DNA from 2 places in the Vreelandella sp. 162(4c) genome. Region 2 is predicted to be linked to the other one. Evidence: predicted binding sites of a transcription regulator. Region 2 holds the regulator's gene; the other holds the start of a gene.
What was found. The regulator FNR, encoded in region 2, switches genes on or off when oxygen is low (the NO sensors DNR and NnrR bind a similar motif). The targets are predictions, from matches to a motif close to TTGATNTANATCAA.
Positions count from the first base shown of each region.

Region 1: AC4EYZ_RS19475 (YfcC family protein) is a predicted target of FNR. The motif match lies at 1,786-1,799, and genes of this name have one in related genera.

Region 1 is NZ_CM176981.1:4,239,985-4,244,197, reverse strand. Features, by position in the region: gene AC4EYZ_RS19490 (GNAT family N-acetyltransferase) at 1-69, opposite strand, end outside; gene AC4EYZ_RS19485 (AAA-type ATPase lid domain-containing protein) at 348-656, opposite strand; gene AC4EYZ_RS19480 (sigma 54-interacting transcriptional regulator) at 568-1,218, opposite strand; gene AC4EYZ_RS19475 (YfcC family protein) at 1,870-3,315, shown strand; gene AC4EYZ_RS19470 (arginine deiminase) at 3,338-4,213, shown strand, end outside.
Region 2 is NZ_CM176981.1:3,868,741-3,872,953, forward strand. Features, by position in the region: gene AC4EYZ_RS17690 (DUF294 nucleotidyltransferase-like domain-containing protein) at 1-137, shown strand, start outside; gene AC4EYZ_RS17695 (3'-5' exonuclease family protein) at 143-796, shown strand; gene ttcA (tRNA 2-thiocytidine(32) synthetase TtcA) at 1,059-1,979, shown strand; gene fnr (fumarate/nitrate reduction transcriptional regulator Fnr) at 1,972-2,718, opposite strand; gene hemN (oxygen-independent coproporphyrinogen III oxidase) at 2,803-4,213, opposite strand, start outside.

The DNA.
Region 1 (4,213 bases), 370 kb from region 2:
CAAACGAGCGCAGGACTGAATGTCTGTCAAATCGGTTACGAGTGCAGTGCGGATGTCGATTAAGGGCATATCGGCATAATCTCGATGGTATTGTGATTGTCGAACATCCAAGAGATCGCAGCGGTAGCGTTTAATGCTTTGGACTTATCGCGTTTGCCGCCAATGACGCACCATTGCAATGCCTTCTTCATTCACTAAAAGTCAACATATATTGTTGCATTGCTCTCTTCTGGGCGCATAAAACAAAGCAAGCTGGCGGTTAGAACGAGTTCACACCGGGAAGATAAAGAGCGTCTATTATCAAACGAATCTGGTAATGTGGCTTCGTCAAATCAGGGCTACTACCGCTACCGTTTCGCCTCTTTAGCCAACCGGCTGTAGAGCGTGGATCGGGCAATGCCGAGTTGCTTTGCCGCTTGGGTCAAGTTACCTCCTTGGCGCGCTATTGTTTCTTTGATGAGAAGCTCTTCCGTTGTCCTGAGATCAGAAGTCGACGTATATTCTAGCCTATTCGTCGCTGAAGGGGCCTCTTGGTTCATACGAACCTCCTCGGGTAAGTCGTGCCATTCAATGCATTTCCCCGAAGCCATTAGCATCGACATTTCCAGAACATTGCGCAGCTCGCGCACGTTTCCGGGCCAATGGTAATGACTCAAGCAGTCCTGGGCCTCGCTCGACAGTGAAACGGGGGGTGTTCCCCGTTTCACTGTCGAGCGTTCTGCACAGCTGCTCGGCGATCAACAGCACGTCGTCTCCCCGCTCGCGCAGAGGCGGAACCCTCAAGCGCAGCGTAGCAATGCGATAAAACAGATCCTGACGAAAGGTGCCCTTTTCCACTTCATTGGCCAGGTTGCGGTTGGTCATCGATACCAGACCGATGGCTACCCGCTTTTCCTGATGGCTGCCGATACGGTAGACGATACCGTCGTCCAGTACCCGTAACAGATACGGCTGCATACCGGGCGGCAATTCGCCGATTTCGTCAAGGCATAGAGTGCCACAATCTGCCACCTCGATCTTGCCGGCAGACGAGCGATCCGCACCGGTAAAAGCCCCCTTTTCATAACCGAACAGCTCACTGGCCATCAATTCACGGGACATCGCGCCACAGTTAATCGGGACGAACGAACCCGAGCGTGGCAATTCGTTGTGGATAGCACGCGCGAACAGCTCCTTGCCTACCCGCGTCTCGCCCTCGATCAGGATGGGGGGCACCACTCTGCGCCATCTTTCGTGCGGTCACACAAGTTTCCAGCATGATGTGACTTTCGCCGATGATATCTTCGAAACCGATGCTCCGTTGCGGCTGGATCAACCTCTTGGCAGGCGCCGCTGGAGAGGCATTGGGCAGAATGAGAATTAGCCGATCAGCTTCTGCTCCATCACTGGCTCACAGCGCACGCCGGGAATCACTTTTTCGATGAATTCAGTGAAACTCACTGAGGTCATCCTGATGCCGTCTTGGCCGAGATCCAACCTACCATTCTGACTGTCCAGCAAGCGGGGGCATCGATGACGAAGACCCCTTAGCGCTCGGTCAGTCGCGTACAGCACTTTCCCGCTGCGTGAAAGCGCGATTGTCGTATCGTTCAATCCCGTGAATCGCCTAGCCAGGAAGTAAAAACGTAAAAGATAATAATAGTTAAAGCTACGAAAAACTTACCAGCTCGTCTTCAGAACATACCAAAGCTCAAAATCTGCATTACCAGTTACAGCAGCAAGCACGGCTCGACCAATTAAATTTTTCGCCATTTATTAGCTGCATCTGCATGCACTTTTGCGTGATTGATCTAAATCAATTCAAGCCATTGTAATGGGACTACACTGAATATAGTTGATTGCTCCTTAACCATAGGTCGGAGACAACGCATGTCAGATGAAAAGCTCACTCCATCAAAGCCTGAAGAGGATCTAGCGACACGGTTCCCTACAGCCTACTCAATTCTCTTCCTGCTAATTATTCTTGTAGCGGCGCTGACCTGGATCATTCCTGCCGGGCAATACGAACGTACGATGAACGAAGAGGTCGGACGCGAAATTGCAGTACCTGGCACCTATGTAACGGTTGATTCAAACCCTCAAGGTTTTGTGGACATCATGCTGGCCCCCACGGCGGGTTTCTATGATCCCGACAGCTATGCCGCCAATGCCATCGACGTTGCCTTATTTGTGCTGTTTTTGGGTGGCTTCTTAGGCGTTATCAATGCTACCGGCGCAATCGACACGGGGATACGTAACGTGATGCATCGGCTGGAAGGCCGAGAGATCTGGATGATCCCCATCCTGATGACGCTGTTTGCCCTTGGAGGCACCACCTACGGCATGGCAGAAGAGACTCTGGCCTTCTATGCCATTCTAATCCCCATCATCATCGCTGCTGGCTATGATGCGATCACAGGAGTCGCCGTGATTCTGATCGGCGCTGGTATTGGTGTGCTGGGCTCCACCATCAACCCCTTCGCTACTGTCATTGCCTCTAACGCAGCGGATATTCCTTTTACAGATGGAATTGTACTTCGGCTGGTGCTGCTGATTGGCGGGCTGGTGATTTGTTCAGTCTACGTGATGCGCTACGCCAAACGCATTAAGTTGGATCCTGCTCGCTCCGTTGTGGCCAGACAACAGAATGCACACCGCAAACTCTTTCTACAGGGACACGACGAGCTGGAAAATTTTGATCTTTCAGGCACTCAGAAAATTACCCTTGTTATTTTTGCTCTGACCTTCATTGCGATGATTTGGGGCGTCTCGTCCCAAGGCTGGTGGATGGCTAGGATGGGCGCACTTTTCTTTGGTTCCGCCATTGTGATCGGCATCATCGCTCGGCTGGGCGAGAAAAAGCTGACCAGTAGTTTTGTCGACGGCGCCCGCGATCTGCTCGGCGTAGCCCTGGTCGTTGGTCTGGCACGCGGCATCGTGGTGATCATGGAACAAGGCATGATTGCCGATACCATCTTGCATAGCGCCGAAAGTACATTAGGTGGATTGCCTGAACTAACCTTTATCAATTTGATGTTCTGGATCGAGGTAGGAATGAGTTTCTTCGTACCCTCCTCATCCGGACTTGCCGTACTATCCATGCCTATTTTAGCGCCCTTGGGCGACTTTGCTGACGTGGGACGTGACTTGGTGGTAACTGCTTACCAATCAGCCAACGGCCTGGTTAATCTGATAAACCCGACCTTTGCCGTAGTGGTCGGTGGCCTAGCGATAGGCCGTATCTCTTATGACCGTTGGCTAGTATTTATCTGGCCTCTCCTTCTTATTTTGACTGTTTTTATCAGTGCAGTTATTAGCATTGGTGCATTTCTATAACCAGGGCAAAGGAGTATGCGACATGTCAGAACACACTTTGGGCGTTCACTCGGAAACTGGGACTTTACGGCAAGTTATCGTCTGCCGCCCTGGGCTAGCCCATAGAAGACTGACTCCCTCCAACTGCGATGCGTTATTGTTCGACGATGTCTTCTGGGTCAAGCAGGCACAGAAAGACCATGACGTATTCGCCGAGGTAATGCGTGAACGGGGTGTGGAGGTTCTGGACGTTAACGACCTGCTGGCGACAACGCTTGATATTCCCGAAGCACGTACCTGGGTTCTAGACCACCGTATTACCTGGAATCATATCGGGGTAGGCATGGTATCCGACCTTCGCGCATGGATGAACGAACTGCCGGGTAATACGCTGGCGAAATTTCTCATTGGTGGTTTGGAAGTAGGAGACCTGCCTTTCGACCCTTCAGGGCTGTTCGGTAACCATCTGGGGCCTCACGGCTTTGTGCTGCCGCCACTGCCCAACTTACTGTTCACCCGGGATAACAGCGCCTGGATTTATGACGGTGTCACCCTGAACCCTATGTACTGGGCTGCGCGCAAACCAGAGACGCTGCTAATGAGCGCGATCTACCGTTTCCATCCGAAGTTTGCCGGCAAGGTGAACGTGCATTGGGGCGACCCGCTTGAAGATCATGCGCTGGCGACCCTGGAAGGAGGGGACATCATGCCGGTGGGTAATGGTGTCGTGCTGGTGGGGATGGGGGAACGATCCTCCCCGCAAGCCATTGGCCAGCTGGCCAAGACGCTTTTTGCTAACGGCACTGCAGAACGGATAATTGCCTGCCAGATTCCCAAGACCCGTTCTGCCATGCACCTGGATACCGTGTTTACCTTCTGTGGCGGCAATGTAGTGACCACTTTCAAGGAAGTCGCAGAT
Region 2 (4,213 bases):
AAAGCAGCAGACGCGCTAACCGTGTCGTGGTGCAGAACCTCTCTTCCCTGGAGCGCGACCTACTGCGCGAAGCGATGCATATTGTCAAAGACTTTAAGCAGCGGCTTTCCCACCGTTACCATTTGGAGTATTCGTGAGCGGAATGCGGCTGTTAGATCGACATGTGACGCTATTTAGCGGCTCGCTGCGCACCTTGTTAAGGCGTGAAAGTGACCGGCGTCGTTGTGCAGACTCCCCCTATGCCTGGCTGTTTCAGCCCTATATGGGCGAAGAGCTGGTGGCGCTCGCCTGCACCGCAACGCCCACGCAATCATCACCTGTGATCAGCGTGGCGGCAGTGGTGCTAAGCCATCAGCAGGTGCATACCAGCCGCGCTTTTGTGATCACCCTTGGCAGCGCGAAGCAGCCCGCGAGCGCAACGCTGCGCCGTCATCACTTGCTGTGCGAGGCGGGGGAGATACTGCCACCAAACAGTGATAACTTGAGCGCGCTAGTAGAATTTATCGGCAATCGGCCCATCGTTGGCTGGCAGTTAGAGAAGCGCATTGGAGCATTGAATGCACTACTCAGTAAGCGGCTGAATTTTGCCCTGCCCAACGCCCAGGTCGATGTGGCAAAACTGCATCAGCGCCAACTGCGCCGTTTGCACCCGGAGGTCGAAGCGCCCAGCAGCTTCGCCCAGGCGTTGGCATGCTGGCAAGTACCCGTCATGGGCATGCAGAGTGTGCTTGGAGAGGCCACCGCCAGCGCACTGCTGTATATGCGCTTGCAGCGTATTATGGCGCAGGTGGCATAGTAGTCTCTTTCGTTGTGGCGAGGACAGCTTTCCGCGAGGGCGCTGTGAACCCTTCCCTGGGCGCTACTTTTGTCATCCATGACAAAAGACCCTCGCTCCAAGCTGCCCTCGCACCGAGGTATGGTGCAGCGGTCAAAATAGTCACTTCCAATTGCGATATCTTGTGTGGCTACGTCTGATTAGTTGGGTCAGGCGGTGAGTGTTGTTAGAATAGTTATTACTTTTTTCTCTCACGCCTTCTACCCTCGGCAGTGCTTATACCATGCAAACTCTTGATCACTTTGATCCTGCTCACCTTGATACGGTTGGAGCCACCCCAGCTGACGCTGAGCACGACCAGCCTGAGCTGGCTGATGCGAAGCAGAAGCGTGAATTTAACAAGCTGCAAAAGCGTCTGCGCCGAGAAGTGGGCAATGCGATCATTGATTACCAAATGATCAATGAAGGTGATCGCGTAATGGTCTGCCTCTCCGGTGGAAAGGACAGCTACACGATGCTGGAGATTTTGCGCAATTTGCAGCGCAATGCGCCGGTCAATTTTTCGCTGGTAGCGGTCAATCTGGATCAAAAACAGCCGGGTTTTCCCGAGCACGTATTGCCTGCGTATCTGGATAAGCAGGGCGTGGAGTACCACATTGTCGAGCGCGATACTTACTCGGTGGTAAAAGAGAAAACCCCGGAAGGTAAAACCACCTGCGCGCTTTGTTCACGGCTGCGGCGCGGCTCGTTGTATGGCTTTGCCGAAGAGATTGGCGCCAATAAGATAGCCCTGGGCCATCACCGGGAAGATATTCTCGAAACACTGTTTCTCAATATGTTCTTTGGCGGCAACCTGAAAGCGATGCCGCCAAAGCTGCTATCCGATGATGGGAAGAATATCGTTATTCGGCCGTTGGCCTACTGCAAAGAGGCTGATATCGCCGAGTTTTCGCGGCTGATGGCGTTTCCGATTATTCCCTGCAACCTGTGCGGTTCACAGCCTAATATGCAGCGTCAGGTGGTCAAAGAGATGCTCGCCGAGTGGGACAAAAAGTTTCCTGGCCGCCTGGAGAGCATGTTCAAGGCTGTCACCAACATTGCCCCTTCCCAGTTGGCCGACCGCAGCCTGTTCGATTTTGAAGGCCTTGAGGCCAAGCAAGCAGAGCTACTGGCGGGGCGTATCCAAGCCTTTAACGTCAGCTAACTGTTTGCTCTTCCTCTTCGGCGAGGGTAATCAAGCGCGGCATATCGAGAATGTTGACCTCTCGCCCGGAGACCGCCACCACACTCTGCTGCTGAAAGCGGCTTAGTATGCGGCTGACCGTTTCCACCGCTAAGCCCAGGTAGTTGCCGATATCAGCCCTGGGCATTGAGAGGCGAAAGCTGTAAGGCGAGTAGCCCCGGCGACGAAAACGATCCGAGAGGGTAATCAAAAAACTTGCCAGCCGCTGATCGGCGGTTTTACGCGAAAGTAGCCGCATCATACGCCGGTCATCGCGCAACTCTTTGCTCATGCTACGATAAAGCTGGCCACGCAGTTCGGGTAGCTCCTCCGAGAGTAAGTCCAGGCGGTCAAAAGGAATCTCGCAGACGGTGGTCGTTTCCAGGGCGATAACGCTACCGGGGTAATGCTCTTCGTCAATGCCATCCAACCCCACCAATTCACTGGGCAGGTAGAAATTGGTCAACTGCTCGCTGCCGTTACCTTCGGCGGTGATCTGTTTCAAACTGCCCGAACGGACTGCGTAAACGCTGGTAAAGGTGTCGCCCTGACGAAACAGCGGTTCGCCTTTTTTCAGCGGCGCGCGACGACGAATAATGGCGTCAAACTGCCCCACGTCGTCCAGCTCAAGGGCAAGTGGCAGGCACAGTGAGCTCAAACTGCAGGTTTGGCAGCGAGCTTCATGGAGTAGCGAGCGCCGACGGCTCATGGGTTCCAACATGCTTTGCTCCTTGAGAGGGTCCCGCTTATCAATTAGAAAATCCTTACTTATTATAGTCGCTTTAGCATGCCTGCAATAAGGTGATTAAACAATCTTAGAATACTGTTGTCCCGTTTGCCCGGAAAGATGGGTATCAAACGCCATTGCTATATGGCGAATCAGCAGTCGACCCATTGGCGTTGCGTTAAGCTGGTCGCCGCTGCGTGCCAGCAGGCCATCTTGCTCGGCGCTTTGCAGGCGCTCAAGCGCAGGCGCAAAGTAGCGGGGGGCATCAATGTTCCAGCGCTGGCTAACGGCGGTCAGATCAATGCCCATATCGCACATCAGCCGCTCAATCACATCCCGGCGGATCAGGTCGTCATCACTTAAGCGTATGCCACGCACGGTGGCAAGCTGCCCCTGATCCAGCGCCGCTTCGTAGCGGGCCAGATCGCTAGGATTCTGCGCATAGACGTCATCAATACGGGAAATCGCCGATACGCCAAGCCCGATTAAGTCGCACTGAGCATGGCTGGAGTAGCCCTGGAAGTTGCGCTGCAGCGAGCCTTCGCGCTGGGCAATAGCCAGGCTATCGTCAGGGCGGGCAAAGTGATCCATACCGATATGCACATAGCCAGCTGCGGTGAGCATTTCGATGGTGGTGCGCAGAATCGCTAGCTTCTCTTCTCCGCCTGGCAAGTCATCGACATTAATGCGCCGCTGCGGGGCAAAACGCTCGGGCATATGCGCGTAATTAAACACAGAAAGGCGCGCCGGGTTGAGCTCGATCACCTGGCGTAGGGTGTTGGCAAAGCTCTTTTCAGTCTGAAATGGCAAGCCATAAATTAGGTCGAGATTGAGCGAGCGAAAGCCCAGGCGATGCGCCTCCTCCATCAGCGTTTCGGTAAGTACCCGAGGCTGAATACGGTTAATCGCTTTCTGCACCAGCGGGCTTAAATCCTGCACGCCCAGGCTGATGCGATTAAAGCCGAGGGATTCGAGATGGCGCAGCGTAAACACATCCGCTTCGCGAGGATCTATTTCAATTGCGTAATCGCGATCAGCAGACGATGAAAGACCAAAACGTGCATCCAGTCGATCAATCAGGTCGCCCATCTGGTTCAAACTGAGAAATGTCGGCGTGCCGCCGCCCCAATGCAACTGCTCCACCGGTCGTGATGTATCCAAGTGGCGTGCGGTCAGCACCATTTCACGGTCAAGCCGGGCTATATAGGGCTCGGCAAGGGCAGTGTTTTTGGTAGCGATTTTATTACACGCGCAGTAGAAGCAGATCTTGCGGCAGAAGGGCACATGAACGTACAGAGAGAGCGGACGCTTACTGGCATTGCTACGCTCCAATGCCTGGGTCAGGTCGCCAGGGGTAAATTGGTCGTGAAACGACAGCGCCGTGGGGTAGGAGGTGTAGCGTGGGCCGTTGGTGTCGTAGCGACGCAGTAACGCTTCGTCCCACACCGGCTGCATAGGGGCTGCGGCAGCAGCGGGTGCAAGAGGCAAG